DNA from 4 places in the Streptomyces sp. NPDC091649 genome. Region 3 is predicted to be linked to each of the others. Evidence: riboswitches for the same ligand, from Rfam matches in the RefSeq annotation. Region 3 holds a riboswitch; each other region holds the start of a gene.

What was found. Region 3 has a riboswitch for cyclic di-AMP ahead of ACIQMU_RS17835 (M23 family metallopeptidase). Riboswitches for the same ligand answer to the same signal wherever they lie in the genome.
Region 1: linked by a shared signal. The riboswitch ahead of ACIQMU_RS04385 (NlpC/P60 family protein) and the one ahead of ACIQMU_RS17835 (M23 family metallopeptidase) in region 3 are both predicted to bind cyclic di-AMP.
Region 2: linked by a shared signal. The riboswitch ahead of ACIQMU_RS11735 (M23 family metallopeptidase) and the one ahead of ACIQMU_RS17835 (M23 family metallopeptidase) in region 3 are both predicted to bind cyclic di-AMP.
Region 4: linked by a shared signal. The riboswitch ahead of ACIQMU_RS27835 (transglycosylase family protein) and the one ahead of ACIQMU_RS17835 (M23 family metallopeptidase) in region 3 are both predicted to bind cyclic di-AMP.

The regions. Positions count from the first base shown of each region.
Region 1 covers NZ_JBIVTR010000001.1:1,007,425-1,014,401, forward strand. Annotated here, with positions in the region: gene ACIQMU_RS04370 (lipase family alpha/beta hydrolase) at 1-287, shown strand, start outside; gene ACIQMU_RS04375 (peptidoglycan DD-metalloendopeptidase family protein) at 533-2,323, shown strand; gene pcrA (DNA helicase PcrA) at 2,415-4,859, opposite strand; cyclic di-AMP (ydaO/yuaA leader) riboswitch at 5,141-5,307, shown strand; gene ACIQMU_RS04385 (NlpC/P60 family protein) at 5,306-6,499, shown strand; gene ACIQMU_RS04390 (hypothetical protein) at 6,562-6,915, opposite strand.
Region 2 covers NZ_JBIVTR010000005.1:16,049-23,025, forward strand. Annotated here, with positions in the region: gene trmB (tRNA (guanosine(46)-N7)-methyltransferase TrmB) at 1-731, shown strand, start outside; gene ACIQMU_RS11730 (PrsW family intramembrane metalloprotease) at 805-2,355, shown strand; gene ACIQMU_RS11735 (M23 family metallopeptidase) at 2,454-3,485, opposite strand; cyclic di-AMP (ydaO/yuaA leader) riboswitch at 3,497-3,649, opposite strand; gene ACIQMU_RS11740 (PP2C family protein-serine/threonine phosphatase) at 3,933-5,150, opposite strand; tRNA gene ACIQMU_RS11745 (tRNA-Met) at 5,483-5,556, opposite strand; gene ACIQMU_RS11750 (hypothetical protein) at 5,841-5,975, opposite strand; gene ACIQMU_RS11755 (hypothetical protein) at 6,501-6,704, shown strand.
Region 3 covers NZ_JBIVTR010000009.1:173,680-180,656, reverse strand. Annotated here, with positions in the region: gene ACIQMU_RS17845 (pitrilysin family protein) at 1-1,381, shown strand, start outside; gene ACIQMU_RS17840 (pitrilysin family protein) at 1,408-2,778, shown strand; cyclic di-AMP (ydaO/yuaA leader) riboswitch at 2,990-3,157, shown strand; gene ACIQMU_RS17835 (M23 family metallopeptidase) at 3,171-3,986, shown strand; gene ACIQMU_RS17830 (GntR family transcriptional regulator) at 4,162-4,869, shown strand; gene ACIQMU_RS17825 (HPr family phosphocarrier protein) at 5,046-5,327, opposite strand; gene ACIQMU_RS17820 (GNAT family N-acetyltransferase) at 5,501-6,977, shown strand, end outside.
Region 4 covers NZ_JBIVTR010000021.1:90,375-97,351, reverse strand. Annotated here, with positions in the region: gene ACIQMU_RS27850 (nucleoside triphosphate pyrophosphohydrolase) at 1-830, shown strand, start outside; gene ACIQMU_RS27845 (cytochrome P450) at 840-2,183, shown strand; gene ACIQMU_RS27840 (transglycosylase family protein) at 2,360-3,421, shown strand; cyclic di-AMP (ydaO/yuaA leader) riboswitch at 3,710-3,891, shown strand; gene ACIQMU_RS27835 (transglycosylase family protein) at 3,896-4,606, shown strand; gene eno (phosphopyruvate hydratase) at 4,928-6,208, shown strand; gene ACIQMU_RS27825 (septum formation initiator family protein) at 6,488-6,967, shown strand.

The DNA.
Region 1 (6,977 bases), on a different contig from region 3:
AGATGCGCGGCGATTCCACCCTGATCGAGGAGCTGCGCGGCCCCGCCCCCGGCTGCCGGACCCGGTTCGTGAGCTTCTGGAGCGAGTTGGACCAGATGATGGTCCCCGTCAGAACGGCGTGTGTCGATCACCCGGATCTCGACGCGGTGAACGTTCGCGTCACCGGCATCGGGCACCTGGCACTTCCCGTGCACCCGACCGTGGCCGCCGCGATCCGCGAGGTTCTTGAGGCGCCCGGGACCCGGGAGGACACCACTCCCGCCACCGGAGCGGCTTCCGTCGCCTGATGCGGCCCGATGCGGGCCCGATGCGGCCTGAAGTGATCCCGAATAGAACATCACTCGAACGTAGAGCCAAGGCTGCGTCAGCCGTCCACCGAAAGGCGGCCGATTGCCCGTTTCCTGCGAACGCAAACCCTGTCGAAGATTGTCGTCGTCACATACCGCCGGGTACAGTCGCGGCCACTGCTTCCCCCTGGGACCCCCCGACCGGGATACAGGACAGTCCTGCCGCCGAGGCGAGAGAGAAGTTGGTGAACGACCAGCACCCCCACGCCGGGCACATCGGGTACGACGACCGATCGACCGGCAGCTTCGACACCGACCCGCTCTTCGGCTCCCTTCCGGGGGGCCACAGCGCCGGCCACGACGCCGGGCAAGACGCCGGTCACGACGCGGGTCACCCCGCCGCCGGTTACGCCGACACCACCTACGGCGCCGGCCACGACACCGCGTACGCGACCGGACAGCCGGACCACAGCGGCCAGTACGACGCCTCCGCGTGGAACACCGGCGCACAGCAGACGCTCACCCACGACGGCTACGCCGCCCAGGAGCAGGTCCCGCAGCAGTGGGACACCTCCGGGGCCTGGCAGCAGGTCGCCGCCCAGGACGCGACCGGCCCGTGGGCGACCGCCGACACCGGTTCGTTCCCCACCAACGGCTTCCCCACGGGCTCGTACGACACCGACACCGCGTACGGCGCCGGGGCGTACGGGGCCGGCTCCTACGACACCGGCACCTACCCGGCCGGCACGGCGTACGGAACCGGCGACGCCCACGGGTCGGACGCCTACGAGACCGGGGCGTATCCGATCGGCGCGTACGGCACGGCGGCCGTCACCGCCGACACCGGGACGTACGCCACCACCGCCTTCACCACCGGCACCCTCGGCGCGGGCACGCAGAGCACCGGTTCACCTGACACGGGCTCGTACGACACCGGCTCGTACGAGACCGGCTCGTACGGCGGCACCGGCGCCTACGGCGCGGGTACGTACGACACGGGCGCCTACGACGCGACCGCGTGGAACTCCGGCGCCACGCCCGAGCCCACCGCGTACGAACCCGAACAGACGTCGTACCCGCTGTACGAACAGCGGGCCGCCGACGTGGCGGTGCCCGAGGCTCCGGCCGACCCGGACCGGATGACCGAGGAGCCGGAGGACGGCCCGGCCGCCACCGCCGAGTTCGCCGCCCTCGCACCGGAGGCCGCGCATGAGCCGGACGCCGGGGCCGGCTTCCCCGTCGCGCCCTCCGCGAACCGCGCCCCCGTCCGCCCTCCCGCCCCGCGCAACCGGGCCCGTCGGCGCACCCCCGCCAAGCGCTCCGCCCTGCTGACCGTCGCCGTACCCTCCGCCTGCGTGATGAGCGTCGCGGGCATCGCCGCCGCGTCGGTCGCCGGAATGCCGGGCGGCGAGGAGAAGCAGGACGAGACGACCACCTCGCTGGCGGTCGCCGACCCCAGCACGGTCAAGCCGGTCGCCGCGAACAATCGGCTGGACAGCCAGCTGGAGCAGCTCTCCGCGGGAAGCGACGACTTCCGCGAGCGCGCGAGCCGCACCCAGGAGCGCATCGACCTGCGGGAGCGGCAGGCGGCGGAGAAGAAGAAGCGCGAGGAGGAGGCCGCACGCCGTGAGGCGCTGCGACCCAAGTTCGTCCTGCCGGTCAAGCAGCACGGGCTCAGCGCCTACTACGGCCAGGCGGGCGTCAACTGGATGTCCGTGCACTCGGGCATCGACTTCCCCGTCTCGTACGGCACTCCGGTGATGGCCGCGACCGACGGCACCGTCCGCACCCAGCTGAACAGCGCCTACGGGGTCATGGCGATCGTGACCGCCGCCGACGGCACCGAGACCTGGTACTGCCACCTCAGCAGCACCAAGATCCGCTCGGGACCGGTCAAGGCCGGCGACGTCATCGCGTACTCCGGGAACTCGGGCAACTCCACCGGTCCGCACCTCCACTTCGAGGTCCGGCCCGGCGGCGGCACGGCGATCGACCCGCTGGCGTGGCTGCGCAGCAAGGGCGTCGACCCGACCTGAGACACCAGGGCGAAAACGGAGACGGAAAAGGGAGCGGGAGGAGGGCCTCGGCCCTCCTCCCGCTCCCTTTCGCGTTGGTCCGTCCGCCCGGCTACAGCTTCTCGACCGGTGCGTACCGCAGCAGCAGCTTCTTGGGGCGCTCGTCGCCGAAGTCGACCGTCGCCTTGGCCTGGTCGCCGAAGCCCTCGACGGCCGTCACCGTGCCCAGCCCGAACTGGTCGTGCGTGACCCGGTCCCCGGCCACCAGAGTGACCGTCGGCTTCTCCGCGCCGCCGCCGCGCCGGGTCGCGAAGCCCGAGGGGCCGGAGCGGCTGCGGGAGGAGGACAGCGAGGACGTGATGCCGGAGGTCGGCCCGGCGGGGGCGGCCATCGGGCCCTTGCGCTTCCAGTCCATGTGCTGTTCCGGGATCTCCTCCAGGAACCGCGAGGGCGGGTTGTACGAGGGCTGGCCCCAGGCGCTGCGCATGGCGGCCCGGGTGAGGTAGAGCCGCTCGCGGGCGCGGGTGATGCCGACGTACGCGAGGCGGCGCTCCTCCTCCAGCTCCTTGGTCTGGCCGAGGGCCCGCATGTGCGGGAAGACGCCGTCCTCCATGCCGGTGAGGAAGACGACCGGGAACTCCAGGCCCTTCGCGGTGTGCAGGGTCATCAGCGTGATGACGCCGGAGCCGTCCTCGTCCTCGTCGGGGATCTGGTCGGAATCCGCGACGAGCGCCACCTTCTCCAGGAACTCCGCCAGCGTGCCGGAACCCTCCTCGTCGCCGCGCTCCTGCTCGAATTCGAGGGCGACGGCGGCGAGTTCCTGGAGGTTCTCGATGCGGGTCTCGTCCTGCGGGTCGGTGGAAGCCTGGAGTTCGGCGAGATAGCCCGTGCGCTCCAGGACGGCCTCCAGCACGACGGCGGGCCCCGCCCCGGACTCGACGATCGTGCGCAGCTCCTCCATCAGCGTGTTGAAGCGCTTGACGGCGTTGGACGAGCGGGCGGCCATGCCGTACGCCTCGTCCACGCGGCGCAGTGCCTGCGGGAAGGAGATCTTCTCGCGCATCGACAGGGCGTCGATCATGGCTTCGGCGCGGTCGCCGATGCCGCGCTTGGGGACGTTGAGGATGCGGCGCAGCGGGACGGTGTCCTCGGGGTTGGCGAGGACCCGGAGGTAGGCCAGGACGTCCCGGACCTCCTTGCGCTCGTAGAAGCGCACGCCGCCGACGACCTTGTAGGGCAGGCCGACGCGGATGAAGATCTCTTCGAAGACGCGGGACTGGGCGTTGGTCCGGTAGAAGACGGCGACGTCGCCCGCCCTGGCGTCGCCCGCGTCGGTGAGGCGGTCGATCTCGTCGGCGACGAACTGCGCCTCGTCGTGCTCGGTGTCCGCGACATAGCCGGTGATGCGGGCGCCGCCGCCGGCCTTGGTCCAGAGGTTCTTGGGACGGCGGCTCTCGTTGCGCTCGATCACGGCGTTGGCGGCGGAGAGGATCGTCTGCGTGGAGCGGTAGTTCTGCTCCAGCAGGATCGTCTTCGCGCTCGGGTAGTCCTCCTCGAACTGGAGGATGTTGCGGATGGTCGCGCCCCGGAAGGCGTAGATCGACTGGTCCGCGTCGCCCACCACGCACAGCTCGGCGGGGGCGTCGGCCTCGCCGGCGGGGCCGACCAGCTCGCGGACCAGCGTGTACTGGGCGTGGTTGGTGTCCTGGTACTCGTCGACCAGGACGTGGCGGAAGCGGCGGCGGTAGTGCTCGGCGACGTCCGGGAACGCCTGGAGGAGGTGGACCGTCGTCATGATGATGTCGTCGAAGTCCAGGGCGTTGGCCTCGCGCAGGCGGGCCTGGTAGAGCGCGTACGCCTGGGCGAGGGTCTTCTCGAAGCCGTCGGCGGCCTGTCCGGCGAAGGTCTCCTCGTCGATGAGCTCGTTCTTGAGGTTGGAGACCTTGGCGGTGAAGGACTTGGGCGGGAACTGCTTCGGGTCCAGGTCGAGGTCGCGGCAGACCAGGGCCATCAGGCGCTTGGAGTCGGCGGCGTCGTAGATCGAGAACGACGAGGTGAAGCCGAGCTTCTTCGACTCGCGGCGCAGGATGCGGACGCACGCGCTGTGGAAGGTCATGACCCACATGGCGTGGGCGCGCGGGCCGACGAGCTGCTCGACGCGCTCCTTCATCTCGCCCGCGGCCTTGTTGGTGAAGGTGATCGCGAGGATCTGCCCGGGGTGCGTCCCGCGCTCGGCCAGCAGGTGGGCGATGCGGTGGGTGAGGACCCGGGTCTTGCCGGAGCCGGCCCCGGCGACGATGAGCAGCGGGGACCCGGCGTGCACGACGGCGGCGCGCTGCTCGGTGTTCAGCCCGTCGAGCAGCGCGGCGGAGTCGATCACCGGGCGTGGGTGGCCGCCCCGGTAATACCCGTCCCGGGGCGGCGGGGGCGCGTCGTGGACGCCGTCGAAGAGACCCTCCGGCACCGCTTCGGGCGCGTGGTCCTCCGGGGGCGGCGGGGGGCCGTCCTCCGAGGGCTGGAGGCCGGTCAGGAAACTGTCGTCAAAGAGGCTGCTCATCGCCTTCCGAGTCTAGGCTGCCGGACTGACAACCCTCCGCCGAAGCCGGGAAGCGGTCGTCCGGACCCGCCGCCGACCCGCCCGGAGCGGGCACGCAGGGGGACCGGACGTCCACATTCCGTGAAAGAACGCCCGGTCGGAGGGGGTGCGGGTCCCCCCGCCCCGGAAAGGTCACGAAAATGTATCGGGCATATCGCACATCGTCCTTCCCAGCGGTGGGCCCGGTTGGCTAGCGTGCTCGGTCAGGTGACCCGTACCTCCCTGGGGCGAACCACGCCCGACGGGCGCCTCCGCCGAATCCGTCCGGCCGTCACGGCCGTGCGGAACCGGGGACCCACACGCAGAACCGGGGTGAATCGGTCCGTGCCCTCGCGTCCGGACCGTAGGGCAGCCTTCCGTTCCGTCCGAACCCGACAGCTAACCCGGTAGGCGGTCCACGGAAGGAGATGCCGGTCTTGGCATCGCATCGCAAGCCGCGCGCGAAGGTGCGCACCACCTCCCCCGCCGTCGGGCTGACGACGGCCGCGCTGGCCTCCGTGACGCTGCTCTCCCCGCAGAGCGCCGCGGCCGCGCCGGCGGAGCCGAAGCCCGCCATCGAGGAAGTCCGGAAGAAGGTCGACGCCCTGTACCGGCAGGCGGGCGCCGCGACCCAGGAGTACAACCGGGCCAAGGCCGCGTCCGCGTCCCAGCAGACGAAGGTCGACGCGCTGCTCTCCGATGTGGCGAAGCGGACCGAGAAGATCAACGAGGCGCGCAGGGCGCTGGGCTCCTACGCGGCGGCCCAGTACCGCAGCGGTGGCATCACGCCCACGGCGACGTTCTTCCTGGCGGACGACCCGCAGGGGTACTTCGACCAGAGCCGGCTGATGGACCGGGCGACGGAGCGCCAGCAGAGGGCCGTCACCGAGTTCCGTACGCAGCAGGCGGCGGCGGCGAAGAAGCGCGCGGAGGCGGTGAAGAGCCTGGAGACCCTCACCGGGACCCAGGCCACGCTCGCCTCCAGCAAGAAGGACGTGCAGACCAAGCTCACCGAGGCCCGCGGCCTGCTGTCCAGGCTGACCGCCGAGGAGAAGGCGCGGCTGGCGGAGCTGGAGCGCAAGAAGGAGGCCGAGGCGAAGGAGAAGGCCGCGAAGCTGGCCGCCCGGCAGGCCGCCGAGGCGAAGGAGCGGGCCGCGGCCGAGGAGAAGGCCCGCGAGGAGGCGGCGGACGACTCCGGCGGCACGGGTTCGGGCTCCGGGACGGACACGGGGCCGGGCACGGGCACCGGCACCGGCACGGGAAGCGGTTACGCCGCCAAGGCGGAAGAGGTGCTGGCCTTCGCCCGCGCCCAGATCGGGAAGCCGTACGTGTGGGGAGCCTCGGGCCCGTCCTCGTACGACTGCTCGGGGCTGACGCGGGCGGCGTGGCGGGCGGCGGGCGTGACTCTGCCCCGGACCACCTGGGACCAGGTCGAGGTCGGGACCCGGGTCGCCACGTCCGACCTGCTCCCCGGTGACCTGGTCTTCTTCTACGACGACATCAGCCACGTCGGCGTCTACAAGGGCGACGGCATGATGATCCACGCCCCGAAGCCGGGTGCGAACGTGCGCGAGGAGTCGATCTACTCCATGCCGATCTACGGCAGCGTGCGCCCGGCGTAGCAGTGGTCAGTGGTAGCGGTACGGGGGCGGCGGGCCGCCCCCGGAAGACCCGGAGCCCGGCCTCAGGTCCAGACCGTGGCGATGAAGATGTTGGCGACCGTCAGCCCGCCGACCGCCGCGAACGCGCCCTTGTCGACCTTCTCGTCGTCCCGCTTGACGTAGACCAGGGCGAGGATCACGACCAGCAGCGCCAGCTTGATGCCGATCTTGACGTTGTTCACGGCCTGGTCGTCGGCCTGGTTGAGGCCGACCAGGGCGATGCCGGTGACGAGCATGGTCAGTGCGCCGTGGAGCATCGCCGGACCGAAGCGGGCGGTGCCCTCCCCCATGGACTTCACCTGCGTCAGGAAGCCGCCCAGCAGGGAGGCGATGCCGATGACGTGCAGGGCGACGAAGACATTGATGAGTACGTCCATGGCTCCGGAGCCTAGCCACGGCCGGCGCTTCGCCGTGCAGTGAGGCAAGCCTTCCTTACGTG
Region 2 (6,977 bases), on a different contig from region 3:
GGCTCCGCCAGGAGCCCCGCTTCCCCGGCGGCCCCGCAGCCGACCCCGCCGGCTCGCACCACGAGCGCCGGATCCGCAGCTTCCAGCCCCGCCGCAGCCGGGTCACGACCGGCCAGCAGGAGGCCCTGGAGCGCCTGTGGCCGACGTGGGGCCTGGACATCGACGGACAGCGCGTCCTGGACCTGGCCGAGATGTTCGACGGCCTGCCCGTCGTCCTGGAGATCGGCTTCGGCATGGGCGAGGCCACCGCGCAGATGGCGGCCGACGACCCGGGCACCGGCATCCTCGCGGTCGACGTCCACACCCCCGGCCAGGGCAATCTGCTGGGCCTCGCGGACAAGGCGGGCTCGACCAACGTACGAGTGGCCAACGGCGACGCGGTCATCCTGCTGCGCGAGATGCTCCCCCCGGAGTCGCTCGACGGCCTGCGCGTCTACTTCCCCGACCCGTGGCCCAAGGCCCGGCACCACAAGCGGCGCCTGATCCAGCCCGATTTCCTGGACCTGGTGGCCCCGGTGCTGAAGCCCGGCGCCGTCGTCCACTGCGCGACCGACTGGGAGCCGTACGCCGAGCAGATGCTGGAGGTGCTCACCGCGCACCCCCGCTTCGAGAACACCGCGCCCGGCGGCGGGTACGCCCCGCGCCCCGCGTTCCGGCCGCTCACCCGCTTCGAGGGGCAGGGCCTGGACAAGGGGCACGTCGTCCACGACCTGCTGTTCGCCCGCGTCTGACCCACCACGCGCAGCCGCTTCCCGGCCGGATGCGCCGTCGCCGGATGTCAGTGCTCGTCGTTAGGGTCGAGTGGTGTCCGACCCCTCCGTGCAGCCTCAGCAGGCGCGACCCGCCGTCCCGGTTCTTCACGAGCGGCGGCTCGACGAGGTCCTGGGCGCCGCGGCGGAGCGCGGCGGCGGGCGCTACCGGCCGCACCGCGTCGGCATGGTGTGGCGCAGCAAGGTGTTCCGCGCCGGAGCCGTGATCCTGACGCTGGTCCTGTGCGGGCTGGTGATCCTGGCCCTCGTCCGGGAGCAGACCGGCCCGGAGGGCTTCCTCGTCGGCCTGGGTCTGGCGGTGCTCCCTGTGCCGCTCCTGATGGCGGCGTTCCGCTGGCTCGACCGGGTCGAGCCGGGGCCCTGGCGGAATCTCCTGTTCTCCTTCGCCTGGGGCGCGTGCGCCGCCGCGCTCGTCGCGATCATCGCCAACTCGTTCGCGACGCGCTGGATAGCCACCGCGACGGCCGACCCGGCGAGCGCCGACACCCTGGGAGCGACGGTGATCGCCCCCGTGGTCGAGGAGAGCGCCAAGGCCGCGGCCGTGCTGCTGATCTTCCTGTTCCGCAGACGGGAGTTCAGCGGGGTGGTGGACGGCGTCGTCGTCGCCGGCTTCACCGCGACGGGTTTCGCGTTCACCGAGAACATCCTGTATCTGGGCAACGCCTTCGGTGAGGACCAGCAGCTCGGCAGCACCGGATTCGCCTCGGTGACGGCCGGGACCTTCTTCGTGCGGATCGTCATGTCACCGTTCGCGCACCCCCTGTTCACGGTCCTCACCGGCCTCGGCTTCGGCTTCGCGGCGATCAGCGCCCGCCGCCACCGGGCCCGCCGGATCGCCCTGCCGGTGCTGGGGCTGATCCTGGCGATGGGTCTGCACGCCCTGTGGAACGGCTCGTCGGCCTTCGGCCCGTACGGCTTCTACGCGGTGTACGGCATCGTCATGGTCCCGGCGTTCGGCCTGGTGACCTGGCTGGCGATCTGGTCGCGCCAGCGGGAGCTGCGCACCCTGGCCGCCGAGCTGCCCGTGTACGCGGCGGCCGGCTGGCTCTCCCCGGCCGAGCCGGCGGCGCTCTCCTCCATGCGGGCCCGGGGCATGGCCCGCGACCTGGCCCGCCACTGGCAGCCGGACCGGACCCGGGGCCGGGCGGCGGCTCGCGCGGTCGCGGAGTACGAGTCGTTCGCGACCTCCCTGGCGGGTCTGCGCCGCCGCGCCCGCCACGGCGCGGTCGGCGCGGACTTCGGCGCGCGCGAGCGGGAGCTGCTGCACCATCTCTGGCGGCGCCGGGAGGTCGCGGCCCCGGCCCTCGACCACGCGGCCCGCCTGTTGTCCCGTCCGGGCGCCCACCGCCACGGCCACCCCGTGCCGCCGCCGTACGGAAACGGGCGCCCGTACGGCTCCGGGCCCGCGCCCGGACAGCCGTACGGACAGCCCTTCGGGTACGGATACGGCCGGCCGTCCCCGTACTCGTCCCCGTACGACCGGGCTGCCGGTCGGGCCCCTGGCACACCGCCCGGCCCAGGCCCCTTCCCTCCGGCCCAGCCGTACGGCGAGCCGTACCGCTCCCGGACAGACCGGCAGCCCTGACGTCGGGGGGTGTGCGTCAGGGCTGCCGGGGTTTCGGGGGCGGCGGGTGCTCGCCGGAAGCCGTCCGCCCGCAGGGCGCCGGCCGGGGAGCGGAGGGCTCAGACCTTGAGGCCCTTGCTGTTCAGCCAGGCCATCGGGTCCATCGCCGAACCGCCCGCGGTGCGGACCTCCAGGTGGAGGTGGACCCCGGTCACGTTGCCGCTGTCGCCCATGCGGCCGATGGTCTGGCCGGTGGTGACCTTCTGGCCCACGGAGACCTCGATGGAGGACTGGTGGGCGTACCAGATCTCCGTGCCGTCTTCGAGCTGGAGCACCGTGCGGTAGCCGTACGAACCGGAGTAGCCGGCCGACGTGATCGTGCCGCTGTGCACGGCCTTGAGCGGCGCACCGGCCGACCCGGCGAAGTCGAGGCCGGTGTGCTGGCCGGAGGACCAGAGCGCGCCGGACTGACCGTAGGTCGAGGTGATCGTGTACGAGAAGGTGGGCAGGGAGAAGCTGGCGGCCAGCTTGGCGAGCCGCTCCTCCTCCTTCTTCTTCTTCGCAGCTTCCTCCGCCGCCTTCTTCTCGGCGGCGGCCTTGGCCTCGGCCTCGTCCTGCTGCTGCTTGGCCTCGGCGGCGGCGCTCTCGGCCGCGGCCTTCTCGGCGGCGGCCTTGGCCTCGGCGTCGGCGCTGGCCTGCTGCTGCTCGGCCTGCTGGAGGATCCGGGCGCGCAGCGCCTCGCCGGCGTCGGTGCCCTGCTTGGCCTCGGCGGTGGTGAGTCCGGCGGTGGTGAGCGGCGCGGACGCGGCGACCGGGACGGGCTCCGCGTCGTCGGACATGAGTGACCCGACGCCGGGAAGGGACTTGGCGTCGGGGAGGTTGTCCGCGATGGAATCGGGAAGAGAGATGGAGACCGGCGCCTTGTCCTGCGCGGTGGCCATGCCGCCCGCACCGACGGCCGCTATGACGCCGACCCCGAGGACGGTGGAGCTACGGGCGAGACCACGCTGCTTGGCCACGCGGTGCTTGCCGCGCACGGGCCGGATGGACTCCGCGGTGGGGTTCCATTCCTCCCAGGTGCGCTCCTCGCCGCCGAGGGTGTCGGTACCGAAGGGTGACGGGGCCTCGGGGGCAGGCTTGTTGGACGCCACGTGGGCGCACTCCTTTCCTTCCTTCTCGCCTACCGGGTTAGCTGACGGGTTCGGAGCAGGAAGGTCTCCTACGGGCCCCTCCGCCTCTCACGAGACGCAGGCGTCCGATTCACCCCATGTAGGTGGTTCCCCGGTTCCCTTGCGGAATTCGGCGCTCGCGCGCGGCGCCGTCTCTGACGACGGCTGTGACGACCGCGCTGCGTTATCGAACGTTAATAGACGCACGGGCCCGATTCCAAGCTGTTCCTGTTGATCATTAACGAACAGGGCAGGGATGTACGGGTCACAAGCGGGCGGAAACGGGCGACTTGACCGACACTCAGTCGCATGTCTTTTTCTGATGGTGTGTCAATCGTTATGCGCAGTGGTGTCCTTCGGTCACGCACCGTGTCATCGCCCGGTGCGGCCGGCCCGCGCCATGGAGCGGGGCCGTCGTCGACCGCGGTATCAGCCGGCGTCGTCGGCCCGGCCCACGATCTTCACCGTCGTCCGGCGGGCGGGCTGCCCCTCCGCGGGCCGGGCGACCGCGATCAGCGCCATGTCGTCCGTGGTCCGGCCCCCGGTGTGCAGCCGTACGTCGTCGGTCAGCGCGGACAGCAGCTCCTCCGGCCCCGGGAAGATCCTGCCGAGCAGGCGGGCCGCCGGGTCGTAGAAGACGCCGTTCGGGTCCCGGGCCTCGGACAGGCCGTCCGTGAACGCGAGGAGCGTCGCACCGGCGGGCATCGACCACTCGTCGGCCCGGTCCGGCCACACCCCCAGGTCCATCCCCAGCGGCAGGGCGGGCACCGAGGGCGCCAGCACCTCCAGCGCGCCGTCCGCGTACAGCAGGATCGGCTCGGGGTGACCGCGGTTCACGATCCGGAGCGAGGCGGAGCCGGGCGGGATCTCGGCCAGCACGGCGGTGATGAACCCCTCCATGGCGTCCAGCCCGTACCGCCGCGTCCCCTCCCGTGCCAGCGCCCGCTCCAGCCGCTGCGCGACGCCCTCCAGTGAACGCTCCTGCTCGGCCGCCTCCCGGAACGCCCCGATGATCACCGCCACCGCCTCGACCGCTCCCAGCCCCTTGCCGCGCACGTCGCCGACCACCACGCGTACGCCGTACGGAGTGTCCGCGACGGCGAACAGGTCGCCGCCCACGAACTCGTCCGCCTGCGCCGCCTCGTACCGCGCCGCCACCTGGAGCCCGCCGATCCGCTCGGCCGGGGTCGGCAGCACCGCCCGCATGGCGGTCTCCGCGATGACCCGGGCCGAGGCCAGCTGCTCGTTGCCGCGCCGTACGACCCCGTTGATCAGCACGGCCAGCGCCGAGGCGGTGAGCACCGTGAGCATCTCGATGACCGGGACGACCTGGGTGGACGTACCGTCGGAGAGCCGCATCGCGATGACGGACACCAGCGCGGCGATCCCCGTGCGGACGGTCCTGGACAGCGAGAAGAACGGCGCCGCGATCAGCGGGGCCGCGACGAAGAGCGGGACCGCGGTGAAGTTGGCCGGGGCCAGCGAGTCGAAGAGCAGCCCGCCGATGATCAGCAGGGCCGGCATCATCCGGACGAACCGTCGCGATCCCCGGCCACCGGGCGTCACGTCGTGCTCCGGGGAGCCGAACACCGCACGGCCCACGGCGTCGACGCTCCCCGCCGTGCCACTACGCCGTCTCTCGGCCATCCCCACCTGTGCACTCCTGCCCGGTCCACCCACGGCTGCGGACGGTACCGCGCCCCGCCCAGGCTTCCCGGAGCCGCGCCGAGCGGCGACTCCGCATCGGCCGAATAGGGGGAAGCGGCCGGAGCCCCGGTCTTCGTGGTCAGCCGGAGAGCCGGGTTCCGCGCAGACCGTCCGCGTGTCCGCACGAAGGCGGCGGCGCCGTCCCCGTAGCGATCGTAGTTCTTTCCGGAGCGTGGGCCGGTGGCCTGGCCGAGCGATCCCCGCACCGGACCTCCGGCACCCGGAAACGACTCGGGCCCGGCACGCTGTGCGTGCCGGGCCCGAGTCTTCAGTAGCGGGGACAGGATTTGAACCTGCGACCTCTGGGTTATGAGCCCAGCGAGCTACCGAGCTGCTCCACCCCGCGTCGGTAAACACAACTCTACGCCATCCGAGCGGCCGCTCCGACCACATTCCCGCCGCCCCCGCTCGGGCCCCCGCACGAGGCGGGCGCGGGCCGCGGCCACCGGACCGTCCTGCCGCATCACGAGGTCCGGCAGGACGCGTTCGCGGGACCGTACGCTTCCGGGGCGCGTTCCACGCCTGTCCGACCGGGCGTGCGGAAGCCCTGTCCGGCCCGAACTCGCGGACGCGGAGTCGTGCGCGACGGGCGCGGGCCCTCTGCCGGCCCACTGTGATCAGTCGGACTGCTCAACCGTGCTGTGCGGCGGCAGCGCCCCCGCGCCGCCACATCTCGTAGTGCCCACATTCCGCCGCGACCTCGGCTGCCGCCTGAGCCGCGGTGAAGAAGTCGTCGACCACCGGCGAGACGCGCGATGCCGCCACCGCGAGGCACACCTGATCGGGCGCCAGATCGGAGACGGGCACATAGGCGACGTCGGATGCGAGTAGAACACGGTCGCCGAACGGGCCAGGAACGAGATGCCCCTGCCGGCCGCGACGTGCTCGAGCGTCTCGTCCACCCCGCGCGCGCGGTGAGCATTCCCGCGGACGAACTGATGGTGCCGGGGTGCTTCGGGTTCCTCGCGAACATCGTCACGCAGAACTACCCGTCGTCCAGCCTCATCACCCGCCAGACCCTCGGCTGGGAACCTGACCGGCCCAGCCTGCTCACCGACCTGGACAACGGCCACTACTTCCCCGCCGGAGCCTCGGCCGGCGACAGCGATGTGGCGACGCTGGAGAAGTTCGTGACCCGCATGCGGTCCGGTGACCTGAGCGGGGCCCTGGAGATGGTCGACGAGGAGGCGGTCTGGCAGGAGGCCGAGACCCTGCCGTGGTCAGGCAGTGGCGAGGACCCGACGGGTTCGTCCGACTGGAAGACGCGATCAGCGCTTGGGCGGAGCGGAGATGATCGTGCGGGACTACGCCGTGGTGGAAGCAGGCGAGGTGGTGGAGCTGCGGCTCGACCTGGAATTCGTCTCCCGAGAGAGCGGGCGCCGGCTGCCGATGGAGGTGGTGGAGCACTACACGGTGCGTGAGGGCAGGATCCACGGCGCGAACGCCTTCTACAAGGACACCCAGGCGGTCAACGACCTGGTCAAGCACGGCTGACTCCCGCAACGCCCCGCACGGGTCGCGCGGAGGGTGCTCGGCGCCGAGGCGGTGCTCGCCCGAGAGCTCACGGTCGTACGGAAGCGGGCTTCAACGACGCCGACCACCTGGTGTGTTCAGCCGGCCTCGGCATCTCCGAGCGGGGTGTGCGGTATGCGGTCGTGCGGATTGCCGTCCTCACCGTGCGGTGCCGGCCACCGCGACGCGGCAGCCGTGAACCAACCGCCCAGGCGCACAAGGGTCACTGCGCTGCGGAGCCGTAGGCGGCGTCCG
Region 3 (6,977 bases):
GCCCATGGGTCACACGGCCACCGCACAGGCCGGCTCCGGCGGCTTGACAGCGACCGAGCACCGCCTGGCCAACGGCCTGCGTGTGGTGCTCTCCGAGGACCATCTGACCCCGGTCGCCGCGGTCTGCCTCTGGTACGACGTCGGCTCGCGCCACGAGGTCAAGGGGCGCACCGGCCTGGCTCACCTCTTCGAGCACCTGATGTTCCAGGGCTCGGGGCAGGTCAAGGGGAACGGTCACTTCGAGCTCGTCCAGGGAGCCGGCGGCTCGCTCAACGGGACGACCAGTTTCGAGCGGACCAACTACTTCGAGACCATGCCCACCCATCAGGTGGAGCTGGCTCTCTGGCTCGAAGCCGACCGTATGGGCTCCCTCCTCGCCGCGCTCGACGAGGAGTCCATGGAGAACCAGCGCGACGTCGTCAAGAACGAGCGGCGTCAGCGTTACGACAACGTGCCCTACGGCACCGCGTTCGAGAAGCTGACCGCCCTCTCCTACCCCGAGGGGCACCCCTACCACCACACCCCGATCGGCTCCATGGCCGACCTGGACGCGGCCACGCTGGAGGACGCCCGCGCGTTCTTCCGTACGTACTACGCGCCCAACAACGCGGTGATCTCGGTGGTCGGCGACATCGATCCCGAGCAGACCCTCGCCTGGATCGAGAAGTACTTCGGCTCCATTCCCGCGCACGACGGCAAGCAGCCGCCGCGCGACGGGACGCTGCCGGAGATCATCGGCGAGCAGCTGCGCGAAGTGGTCCACGAGGAGGTCCCGGCGCGCGCCCTGATGGCCGCCTACCGGCTGCCCCACGACGGCACCCGCGCCTGTGACGCCGCCGATCTGGCGCTCACCGTGCTCGGCGGCGGTGAGTCCTCCCGGCTGCACAACCGCCTGGTCCGCCGCGACCGTACGGCGGTGGCCGCCGGGTTCGGGCTGCTGCGGCTCGCCGGGGCTCCGTCGCTGGGCTGGCTGGACGTGAAGACGTCCGGCGGGGTCGAGGTGGAGCAGATCGAGGCCGCGGTCGACGAGGAGCTGGCCCGGTTCGCCGCCGAGGGACCGACCCCCGAGGAAATGGAGCGGGCCCAGGCGCAGTTGGAGCGCGAGTGGCTGGACCGGCTCGGCACGGTCGCGGGCCGTGCCGACGAACTGTGCCGCTACGCGGTGCTGTTCGGCGACCCGCAGCTCGCCCTGAGCGCCGTGGGCCGCGTCCTGGACGTCACCGCGGAGGAGGTGCGCGCGGCGGCCGAGGCCGCCCTGCGCCCCGACAACCGGGCGGTGCTGGTGTACGAGCCCATCGAGCCGGCCGACGAGGCCGACGAGTCCGATGAGGGCACGGCGGGCGCCGAGGGCACCGCCGCGCACGAGGGGGCGGACAAGTGAGCGACGCCGCCGTGACTGGAGTAGCCATGGAGTACCACCCGCAGCCCACGCCCGGCTCGGCCCGTCCCTGGGCCTTCCCGGCGCCCGAGCGCGGCGCCCTGCCCAACGGACTGACCGTGCTGCGCTGCCACCGCCCCGGCCAGCAGGTCGTCGCGGTGGAGATCTTCCTGGACGCGCCGCTGGAGGCCGAGCCCGAGGGCCTGGACGGCGTGGCCACGATCATGTCGCGGGCGCTTTCCGAGGGCACCGACAAGCACAGCGCCGAGGAGTTCGCCGCCGAGCTGGAGCGTTGCGGCGCCACGCTCGACGCGCACGCCGACCACCCCGGTGTCCGGGTCTCCCTGGAGGTCCCGGCCTCCCGGCTGGCCAAGGCGCTGGGCCTGGTCGCCGAGGCGCTGCGGGCCCCGGCCTTCGACGGGAGCGAGATCGAGCGCCTCGTCGGCAACCGCCTCGACGAGATCCCGCACGAGCAGGCCAACCCCTCCCGGCGCGCCGCCAAGCAGCTCTCCAAGGAGCTGTTCCCGGCCACCGCCCGGATGTCCCGCCCGCGCCTGGGCACCGAGGAGACGGTCCGGCGGATCGACGCGGCCGCCGTGCGCGCCTTCTTCGACGCCCATGTCCGTCCGTCCACCGCGACGGCCGTGATCGTCGGCGACCTGACCGGCATCGACCTGGACGCCCTGCTGGCGGAGACCCTCGGCGACTGGTCGGGCGACGCGGGCCGGGCCCGGCCGGTGCCGCCCATCACCGCGGACGACACCGGCCGCGTGGTCATCGTGGACCGGCCCGGCGCGGTCCAGACCCAGCTGCTGATCGGCCGGATCGGCGCGGACCGGCACGAGCGCGTGTGGCCCGCCCAGGTGCTCGGCACGTACTGCCTGGGAGGCACGCTCACCTCCCGGCTGGACCGGGTGCTGCGCGAGGAGAAGGGTTACACCTACGGGGTGCGGGCCTTCGCCCAGGTGCTGCGCTCCAGCGGTCCCGACTCGGGCGGCGCGGCCATGCTCGCGATCAGCGGATCGGTGGACACGGAGTCCACCGGACCGGCGCTGGACGACCTCTGGAAGGTCCTGCGGACACTGGCCGCCGAGGGGCTGACCGACGCCGAACGCGAGACGGCCGTGCAGAACCTGGTGGGCGTCGCCCCGCTGAAGTTCGAGACCGCCGCCTCCGTCGCGAGCACGCTGGCCGATCAGGTCGAGCAGCACCTCCCCGACGACTACCAGGCCCACCTGTACGCCCGGCTCGCCGAGACGGGCACCGTGGAGGCGACGGCCGCGGTGGTCAGCGCCTTCCCGGTCGACCGGCTGGTCACGGTTCTCGTGGGCGACGCCGCGCAGATCGAGGAGCCCGTGCGGGCGCTCGGCATCGGAGAGGTGTCCGTCGTCACCGGCTGACACACCACCACGAACAGGACCCCGACGAGCGAAGTTTCGTCGGGGTTCTGACATTTTGGGAGATTCGTCGACTTCGCACCTTTTGGGGGAGAGGTTCCCTGTCTGCCCTGTGGGATGTGCGACAAACCCCCTGACCCGTTTGGTGCTGGGAAGTCCACCCGCCTAGCGTCGGCCCGGCTGTCCGTCACCCGTATGCCGCAGCCGCGGCCCCGGGCAGTCATCGCCGAGTCCCCGTCAGGCGCGAGCCTGGGGAGCCGGGGACCCACGCAGTCCCTGGGGTGAATCGGAGGCCCGTGCCGCGAGACCGGCGCGGGGATCCGTAGGAGACCTTCCTGCTCCGAACCCGTCAGCTAACCCGGTAGGCGAGAAGGAAGGAAAGGATCAGCCCCTCCATGGCGTTCACCCGTGCCACCGGGAAGCACCGTGCCCCGAGCCGCCTCACGCGCCGGAGCGCCCAGGCCGCCGGCATCGCGGCCCTGGCCACCACCGGAGTCATCGGCTCGCTTGCCTCCCCGGCCCTCGCCGCGGACACCGAGGCCGCCCGGGTCGCCGACACCGGCCTCACCCAGGCCGTCGCCCTCGACGCCACCCTCGCCGACCAGATCGACGCACAGGCCCAGGCCCAGAAGCGGCAGGCCGACGCGATCGCCGAGGCGAAGGCCGAGGCCGCGGCGGAGGCCCGCGCGAAGGCCGCCAAGGCCAAGGCGAAGGCGGAGGCCCAGCGCAAGGCCGAGGCCCGCGCCAAGGAGGTCCGCGAGGAGAAGGCCCGGGCGGCCCGCGCCGCCGAGCGCGCCCGGCTGAACGCCTTCCACCTCCCGGTCGCCGGCTCCCACGTCACCACCGGCTACAGGACCGGCGGTTCGCTCTGGTCCTCCGGCAGCCACTCCGGCGTGGACTTCATGGCCTCCTCGGGCAGCTCCGTCGTCGCGGTCGGCGCCGGCACGGTCGTCGAGGCCGGCTGGGGCGGCGCGTACGGCAACAACATCGTGCTCCGGATGGCGGACGGCACGTACACCCAGTACGGCCACCTCTCCTCGATCGGCGTCTCCGTCGGCCAGAGCGTCTCCTCCGGCCAGCGGATCGGCCTCTCCGGGTCCACCGGCAACTCCACCGGCCCGCACCTGCACTTCGAGGCCCGCACCACCCCCGACTACGGCTCCGACATGGACCCCGTCGGCTATCTGCGCTCCCACGGTCTGAACGTCTGACCCGCCCCGCGCGACTCCGCCCGAAGGCCCCGGTGACCGCCGGGGCCTTCGGCAATTCGGGGGCCGGAGATATCCATGGATTCCGGCCTGCCATCGGAAATTCCCGCTGATTGCAATAGAGTCACGGAACATACGTCGGGCCGCGTTTCGCGGAGATCAAGGCGGAGGTTCGGACATGCGCATTCCCGCGCACTCGGTATGCACGGCAATCCGTGACGACATCGTCTCCGGTATCCACGAGCGCGGCGGCCGCCTGACCGAGGAGCTGCTGGCCCGCCGTTACGGAGTCTCCCGCGTCCCGGTCCGCGAGGCCCTGCGCACGCTGGAGTCCGAGGGCTTCGTGGTCACCCGCAGACACGCCGGCGCCTGTGTCGCCGAGCCCACCGTCCACGAAGCCGCCGACCTCCTGGAGATGCGGATGCTCCTGGAACCGCTGGCCGCCGCACGCGCCGCCCAGCGCCGCACGGAAGCCCACCTCAAGGTGCTCCGGGGCCTGGTCAGGCTGGGGCGGGAGCGGGCCCGCCGGCACGACGGCGAGGATCTGCGCCCGCTGGGCGGCTGGTTCCACGAGACCCTCGCCCAGGCCAGCGGCAGTCCCGGACTCATCGCACTGCTCACCCAGCTCCGGTACAAGATCGCCTGGATGTACGCGGTCGAACCGCCGGCCCGCCCGGCCGACGCCTGGGCCGAGCGCGGCGCGATCCTGGACGCCGTGGCGCGCGGCGACGCGGAGCGGGCGAGGGCGCTGACCGCCCAGCACGCGGAACGCGCCACCGCGGCCCTCCGGCTGCGCTGCCCGGGCCCGCCGGGCCGGCGGACCGCGCCCGCTCCCCGCGTGAGCGCTTCGCAACATGCCGTAAACACCGCGGGTGCCCGCCATTAACACGAGAGCCGTACAAAGAGAGAGGTAATCGCGGGGCGCTATTCGTGCTGCCACCGCATTATCGGAGCGTCGCTCCTCTCGGTCAGGTGCTCCTTTCGGAAAGCGAAAGAGCCGTGATCCCCAGAGGGTCACGGCTCTCGCACTCGCTGAATCCGGCCGGGCCGGATTCGCGTGGATCAAACGGTCTCGGGGAGCTCTTCCAGGCCCTCGGCGACCAGCTTCGCCAGCCGGTCCAGAGCGGCCTCGGCGTCGTCCGCGTCGGACGCGAGCACGATCTCCTCGCCGCCCTGCGCGCCCAGACCGAGCACGGCGAGCATGGAGGCGGCGTTCACCGGGTTGCCGTCGGCCTTGGCGATCGTCACGGGGACGCCGGAGGCCGTGGCGGCACGGACGAAGATGGAAGCGGGGCGGGCGTGCAGGCCCTCGGCCCAACCGACGTTTACGCGGCGCTCAGCCATGGTTCTGCCCTTCACATTATCAACGGTTGTCTAGACCAGTCTCTCATGCGGTGCGCGATGCTGTGCCCGGCCTTCCCGTCCCTCCTGTGCTCCGGCTGCCCCGGTTCGGGCCTCCTCAGACTGCCCCGGCACCGATTCCTCCGCTACCGGGCCCACCGCCGTAGGCTTTGCCCATGGAGCCCACGCCGGAGCAGAGTCCGCATCACGCGTACCCCGACCACTGGGAAGCGGACGTGGTGCTCCGCGACGGCGGCACCGCGCGCATCAGGCCGATCACCACGGACGACGCCGAGCGACTGGTCAGCTTCTACGAGCAGGTGTCCGACGAGTCGAAGTACTACCGGTTCTTCGCCCCGTACCCCCGGCTGTCCGACCGCGACGTGCACCGCTTCACCCATCACGACTACGTCGACCGGGTGGGACTGGCGGTAACGATCGGCGGCGAGTTCATCGGAACGGTCCGCTTCGACCGCATCAACGAACAGGGCCGCCCCGCCTCCGCGCCCGCCGACGAGGCCGAGGTCGCCTTCCTCGTCCAGGACGCCCACCAGGGCCGGGGCGTCGCCTCGGCGCTGCTCGAACACATCGCCGCCGTCGCCCGCGAGCGCGGCATCCGGCGCTTCGCCGCCGAGGTGCTCCCCGCCAACAACAAAATGATCAAGGTGTTCCGGGACGCCGGCTACACCCAGCGCCGCAGTTTCGAGGACGGCTCCGTCCACCTCACCCTCGACCTCGAACCCACCGAGAAGTCCCTCGCCGTCCAGCGCGGCCGGGAACAGCGCGCCGAGGCCCGCTCGGTGCAGCGCCTCCTCGCTCCCGGCTCCGTCGCGGTCATCGGCACCGGCCGCACCCCCGGCGGGGTGGGCCGCACCGTCCTGCGCAACCTCCTCGCCTCCGGCTACACCGGCCGTACGTACGCGGTGAACCGCGCCTTCGACGCGGGCCCGGCCACCCTCGACGGCGTCCCGGCCCACCGCTCGCTCGGCGAGATCGACGAACAGGTCGACCTCGCGGTCATCGCCGTCCCCGCCCACCGGGTCCCCGAGGCCGTCGCCGACTGCGGGGAGCACGGCGTCCAGGGCCTGGTCGTCCTCTCCGCCGGATACGCCGAGCGGGGCGCCGAGGGCCGCGAACGACAGCGCGAGCTGGTCCGCCAGGCCCGCTCGTACGGCATGCGGATCATCGGCCCGAACGCCTTCGGCATCATCAACACCGCCGCGTCCGTCCGGCTGAACGCCTCGCTCGCCCCCGAGTCGCCCGCCCGCGGCCGGATCGGCCTGTTCACCCAGTCCGGCGCGATCGGCATCGCCCTGCTCTCCGGTCTCCACCGGCGTGGGGCGGGGCTGTCCTCGTTCATCTCGGCGGGCAACCGGGCCGATGTCTCCGGCAACGACTTCCTCCAGTACTCCTTCGAGGACCCGGACACCGACGTCGCCCTGCTCTACCTCGAATCGCTCGGCAACCCGCGCAAGTTCACCCGCCTCGCCCGCCGCACCGCCGCCGTGAAGCCCGTCGTCGTGGTGAAGGGCGCCCGGCACAGCGGTTCCGCCCCGCCCGGCCACGCGGTCCCCGTCAGCCGCATCCCCGACGCCACCGTCTCCGCGCTGATGCGCCAGGCCGGCGTCATCCGGGTCGACACCGTGACCGAGA
Region 4 (6,977 bases), on a different contig from region 3:
CCGCGGACGAACTGGTCGCCGACTGCGGGGGCGGCCGGACCGTCGTCGTCCTGGTCGGCGGCGAGGGCGACAGCCGTCTGACCGACGGCCTCGCCCGGCTCGGCGGCTCGGGCCGGGTGGCCATGCCGGACCTGGAACTGCTCCCGGGCTCCTACGACCTGCCCGGGGCCCGCTTCCTGGACCTGGTCCAGGTCATGGACCGAATCCGCCGGGAGTGCCCCTGGACCTCGCGGAAGACCCACCGGGGCCTCGCCAAGTACGCCATCGAGGAGGCGTACGAACTGGTCGAGGCGATCGAGGACGGCGACCGGGACGAACTGCGCGAGGAACTCGGCGACGTGCTGCTCCAGGTCGTCTTCCACGCACGGATCGCCGAGGAGGGCCGCCCGGAGGACGGGGCGGAGCCCTTCGCCATCGACGACGTCGCGGGCGGCCTCGTCGAGAAGCTGATCCACCGCCACCCGCACGTCTTCGGAGACGAGACCGCCGAGACGGCGGAGGACGTCCACGCGCACTGGCTGCGCACCAAGGCGATCGAGAAGCAGCGCACCTCGGTCACCGAAGGCGTCCCCCTCGGACAGCCCGGACTGGCCCTCGCCGCGAAGCTCGCGAGCCGCGTCCGTACCGCGGGCCTCACCGTTCCGCTCCCGGCCGGCGACACCATCGGCCACGAGCTGCTGGCCCTCGCCGTCTCCGCGGAGGCGGACGGCGCCGACCCGGAGGCCGCCCTGCGCGCGGCGGCCCGCGCCTACCGCGACGCGATCCTGGCGGCGGAGGGCGACGCGGACGCCCCCCGCACCGCGGACGGCCACGGGCACCCCGACCGATAACGTCGGGGCGTGAACGACAGCCCCGCCCCGAGCACCCCCGGGCCCTCCGCCTGCCCCCACAGCGCCCCCGGCGCCGCCGCCCCGGCCGAGGCCCCCGCCCCCGAACTCTTCACCTGGGAGTTCGCCACCGACCCCTATCCCGCCTACGCCTGGCTCCGCGAGCACCGCCCCGTGCACCGCACCGCGCTGCCCAGCGGGGTCGAGGCATGGCTCGTGACCCGGTACGGGGACGCCAAGCAGGCGCTCGCCGACGCACGGCTCTCCAAGAACCCGGCCAACCACGCCGAGTCGCCGCACGCCAGGGGGAAGACGGGGATCCCGGGGGAGCGCAAGGCGGAGCTGATGACGCATCTGCTCAACATCGACCCGCCGGACCACACGCGACTGCGCCGGCTCGTGTCCAAGGCGTTCACCCCGCGCCGGGTCGCGGAGTTCGCGCCCCGCGTGCAGGAGCTGACGGACCGGCTCATCGACGACTTCATCGAGAAGGGCGAGGCCGACCTGATCCACGACCTCGCCTTCCCGCTCCCCATCTACGCCATCTGCGACCTGCTCGGCGTCCCGCGGGAGGACCAGGGCGACTTCCGGGACTGGGCTGGCATGATGATCCGGCACGGGGGCGGCCCGCGCGGCGGCGTCGCCCGGTCGGTGAAGAAGATGCGCGGCTATCTCGCCGAACTCATCCACCGCAAGCGGGAGAATCCGGGCGACGACCTCATCTCGGGGCTGATCCGGGCCAGCGACCACGGCGAGCACCTCACGGAGAACGAGGCGGCCGCGATGGCGTTCATCCTGTTGTTCGCCGGGTTCGAGACGACGGTCAACCTCATCGGGAACGGAACGTACGCCCTCCTGCGCCACCCCGAGCAGCGCGCCCGGCTGGCGGACTCGCTGGAGGCGGGGGAGAGCGGGCTGCTGGCCACCGGAATAGAGGAACTGCTCCGCTTCGACGGGCCGGTGGAGATGGCGACCTGGCGGTACGCCACCGAGCCGCTGACCCTGGGCGGCGAGGAGATCGCCGCGGGCGACCCCGTACTGGTGGTGCTGGCGGCGGCCGACCGGGACCCGGAGCGGTTCACGGACCCGGACACGCTCGACCTCGCGCGGCGTGACAATCAGCACCTCGGATACGGGCACGGCGTCCATTACTGCCTGGGCGCCCCGCTGGCCCGGCTGGAGGGACAGACCGCGCTGGCCACCTTGCTGAGGCGCCTCCCCGACCTGCGTCTCGCGGCGGAACCCGCCGATCTGCGCTGGCGCGGCGGGCTCATCATGCGGGGACTGCGCACCCTTCCGGTCGCGTTCGAACCGGGCCGCCGCACCGAAAAAAGTGACACAACGTCAACTCCGTGACTTTCACGTGATCTGCGCTGCATCGACTTGTGACACACGTTCGAGTCCCGCTAGGTTCACGGTTCGACGCGTGGGCCGCACCTTGCCCACCCGTCACTTGCGCGCCCCGCGGCGTGGGAAACCAGCTGCGCGGGCGCTCAGGCCACTCGCTTGTCAGTCGCACGGAAGGCATACCCATGGGCTCCGCGAACGGCAGACACCGCCGCCCTCGCCAGGCACCCGCCATCGTCGTCGCCGCGGGGGTGACGGGATCGGCCATCGCCATCCCGCTCCTCGGCGCGAGCGGCGCACACGCGGCCGAGGCCGCCACCTGGGACCGGGTCGCGGAGTGCGAGAGCGGCGGCATGTGGAGCGCCGATCTCGGCAACGGCTACTACGGCGGGCTCCAGTTCTCGCAGGAGATGTGGTCGGCGTACGGCGGTACGGCGTACGCGTCCCGCGCCGACCTCGCCAGCCGCTCGCAGCAGATCTCCGTCGCGGAGAAGGTCCTGGACGACCAGGGGCCGAACGCGTGGCCCAGTTGCGCCGTGATCTCCGGCCTCGCGGTGGACGGCGGGCTGCCGGGCGTCGACCCGGGCGCCTCACCGTCCGCCGAACCTTCGGCGGACCCCTCGGCGGACGGGACGGCCTCGCCGGCCGATGAAGCCGACGCTGCCGACGGAACGAACGATTCCGGCGCCTCCGGTGAACGTGACGGATCGGGCTCGGACGATGGGAGCGGCACGGCGGACACGCCGGACGGTGGAGGCGCGGAGAAGGAGAGCAAGGCTCCGGAGTCCTCGGTGACGCCCTCCGCCCCGCCGGCCCCCGACGCCACGGACCCCAAGGGCTCCACGACCCCCACGGCTCCGTCGGGCGCCCCTGACGCCTCGACAGGCGAGGACGGCACGGGAGGCAAGCACCGGGGCGCCCCCGCGCCCGAGGAGGCCGAGGCGGGCCGGGGTGACGGGCCCCGGGAGTCCGGCCGGCACGCCTCGCGCGGCGAGGGCGACGCGCGGAAGGGCGGCGCGGCGGCCGACGGCGCGTACACGGTGCGGCCCGGGGACAACCTCTGGGCGATCGCTGACGCACAGGAACTTCCCGGCGGCTGGACGGGTCTGTACGAGACGAACAAGGACGTCCTGGGCTCCGACCCGGACCTGATCCTGCCCGGCCAGAATCTGGACCTGGGCCCGGGCCTGGAGCCGGGTGCCGGTGAGGCGGCGCCGGAGAGTGCCAAGGAGACCGCGACCCCCTGATCCCGGCGGGAAAAGCCCCCGGAATCGCGGGTAGTTCGGAGACCTATGTCCACTTTTGAGTAAGTGAGACATGGGTCTCTTTGCTTCAACTGGCGCTTTTCCTCCGGCCCGTCCGCGCGCATCGCCTCCGACCTGCGGAAACGACCCTTCGGTCAAGGTGAGTTCGGGCTGATTGCCCCCTATGTCCACCTTTGAATGTCGGGCTTGCCTGTGTTTACGGTCGGAACCGCTCGCACCGCGGGCCCCGTCGACCGTCACGCCGAATCCTGCCGTCGGTCGAAGGGAACAGACGCGTAAGCGCCGTAGGCAGGAGCGGGGGACCCAGGTAAGCCGCCGGGTCCGGACGCCTCGTCGAACAGACGGGGGCGAACGGGACCGGCTAGGGGTGAAGTCGCGTGCAGCACCGTGCGACCGGGCACTCATCAGCCCGAACCCGACAGCTCACCTCGTAGGCGTCGGTGAGGAGATCGTTCCATGCTGCTGAACAGCAAGGGCAAGCACCGCCGCCCGTCCAAGGCCACCCGTCTCGTCACCCTCGCGGGTGTCACCGGTGCCGCCGTCGCCGTCCCGCTGATGGGCGCGACCAGCGCGTCCGCCGCCTCCGTCGAGACCTGGGACGCCGTCGCCCAGTGCGAGTCCGGCGGCAACTGGTCCATCAACACCGGAAACGGCTACTACGGCGGACTGCAGTTCTCGCAGTCCAGCTGGGCCGCCGCCGGCGGTACGCAGTACGCCTCCCGTGCCGACCTGGCCTCCAAGGACCAGCAGATCGCCACCGCCGAGAAGCTCCTCGACATGCAGGGCCCGGGCGCCTGGGCCTGCGCCGGCGCCGGCGGCCTCACCAACGACGGTGTGGACCCGGGCGTGAGCACCGGCTCCGGCCAGAGCAAGCCCGGGCAGGCACAGCCCGAGCGCCAGGCCGAGCGGCCCACCACGCGCAGCGAGCAGCGCACCGCTCCGCGGGCCGAGAAGAAGGCCGAGAGCAAGAAGACCGTCACCACCCCGACCGGTGAGAAGGTCCAGAAGGGCGACGGCGAGTACAAGGTCGAGGCCGGCGACACCCTGAGCAGCATCGCTCAGGAAGAGGGCGTCAAGGGCGGCTGGAGCAAGCTCTTCCAGCTCAACGACGACATCGTCAAGGACGCGGACCTGATCTTCCCGGGTCAGCAGCTCCACCTGAAGTAAGCCGCGGTCTCTCCTCCCCGGAGGGGAAGCGTCCGGCGGCGCCTCCCCTCGCACGGCATCCCGGCCCGGCGCGCTCGTACCCCAGCGCGCCGGGCCGGGTTCTTCGTGAGAGAGGGGCCCGGGAGCCCGCATCCGTTCACTTCTTGTTGTTACCGCTCAGTAGATTTCTAGAGTTTTGTCCGGTGATGCAGGCCCTTGGGTCCTTTTTCGTCCCAGGAGGCGGGCGGTCGGCTGGCCGACGCGGCCGAGCCGGATAGGCTCGTGTCGCAAGGCCACAGTGATCCTGCACAACCAGCGTCATATCCCAGAAGGAGATGCCTCGTGCCGTCCATCGACGTCGTCGTAGCCAGGGAAATCCTCGACTCCCGGGGCAACCCCACGGTCGAGGTCGAGGTTGGCCTCGACGACGGCAGCACGGGCCGTGCTGCTGTTCCGTCCGGCGCCTCCACCGGTGCGTTCGAGGCTGTTGAGCTTCGCGACGGTGACCCCAACCGTTACCAGGGCAAGGGCGTCGAGAAGGCCGTCCTCGCCGTCATCGAGCAGATCGGCCCGGAGCTCGTCGGGTACGACGCCACCGAGCAGCGCCTCATCGACCAGGCGATGTTCGACCTCGACGCCACCGAGAACAAGGCGTCGCTCGGCGCGAACGCCATCCTCGGCGTCTCGCTGGCCGTCGCGCACGCCGCCTCCGAGGCGTCCGACCTGCCGCTCTTCCGCTACCTCGGCGGCCCGAACGCGCACCTGCTGCCCGTTCCGATGATGAACATCCTGAACGGCGGCTCGCACGCCGACTCCAACGTGGACATCCAGGAGTTCATGATCGCGCCGATCGGCGCGGAGTCGTTCTCCGAGGCCCTGCGCTGGGGCGCGGAGATCTACCACACGCTGAAGAAGGTCCTCAAGACCAAGGGCCTGTCCACCGGACTCGGCGACGAGGGCGGCTTCGCCCCGAACCTGGAGTCCAACCGCGCCGCCCTGGACCTCATCGTCGAGGCCATCAAGGAGGCCGGCTACGTACCGGGCCGTGACGTGGCGCTCGCGCTCGACGTCGCCGCGTCCGAGTTCTACAAGGACGGCGTCTACGAGTTCGAGGGCAAGTCCCGCTCGGCCGCCGAGATGACCGAGTACTACGAGGAGCTCGTCTCCGCGTACCCGCTGGTCTCCATCGAGGACCCGCTGTACGAGGACGACTGGGCCGGCTGGAAGGTCATCACCGACCGCATCGGCTCCAAGGTCCAGATCGTCGGCGACGACCTCTTCGTCACCAACCCCGAGCGGCTGGCCCGAGGCATCGAGGAGGGCTCCGCCAACGCCCTGCTCGTGAAGGTCAACCAGATCGGTTCGCTGACCGAGACCCTGGACGCCGTCGAGCTGGCCCAGCGCAACGGCTTCAAGTGCATGATGTCGCACCGCTCCGGCGAGACCGAGGACGTCACCATCGCCGACCTCGCCGTCGCCGTGAACTGCGGCCAGATCAAGACCGGCGCCCCGGCCCGTTCGGACCGCGTCGCCAAGTACAACCAGCTGCTGCGCATCGAGGAGATCCTCGACGACGCCGCGGTGTACGCGGGCCGCTCCGCCTTCCCGCGCTTCAAGGGCTGATCCCGGTGGCCCGCCCCGGGCCGAAGGCATAGCCTCCGTCCGTCCCCGCACTCGGTCCCGTACCGTGTGCGGGGACGGACGTGCGTCAGAGCTTGTCGTCAAACTGCCGCCTGCCGGGCGGCGTCTGGCACGCACGCTCGCGGCGTTGCCGAGATGCCCTGGTAGCTCCGCTACGAGGCCATCCCGGTGCCTTGCGATCGCACGCACCAGACGTCGCCCGGCCGCCCTCCGGGCGACGGCGGCAGTTTGACGACAAGCTCTGACGGGGAGGCGGGAGACATGGCCGGGAAGAACCGCGACCGGTTCTCCACCGCGACCAGGCTGCGCCTGCTCGGAGAGCAGACCGCGGCCCGTGTGTACCGGTCCCAGAACCGCCGTCAGGCCCGCCGCTCCCGGCTCACCGGCCGGGCGGCCTTCCTGGCACTGGTGCTCTGCTCCCTGGTGGTGGCACTCGCCTACCCGATGCGGCAGTACGTCTCCCAGCTCGACGAGATCGCCGAGCAGGAGCGGCTCTCGCGGCAGGCGGAGCAGCGCACCGAGGAGCTGCGGGACGAGAAGGCGCGGCTCCAGGACGACGCGTACATCATGCGCCTGGCCCGCCAGCACCTCCATTACGTCCTCCCTGGGGAGACCGGCTACACCGTGGCCGACCCCGACGCGGCCCGGGACCGCCGCGGTGAGACGGGCGCGAGCGACCGGCCGTGGCACTCCAACCTCTGGGACGGCGTGGACAGCGCCGACCGTGCCGACCGCGACTGACCGACCGTAC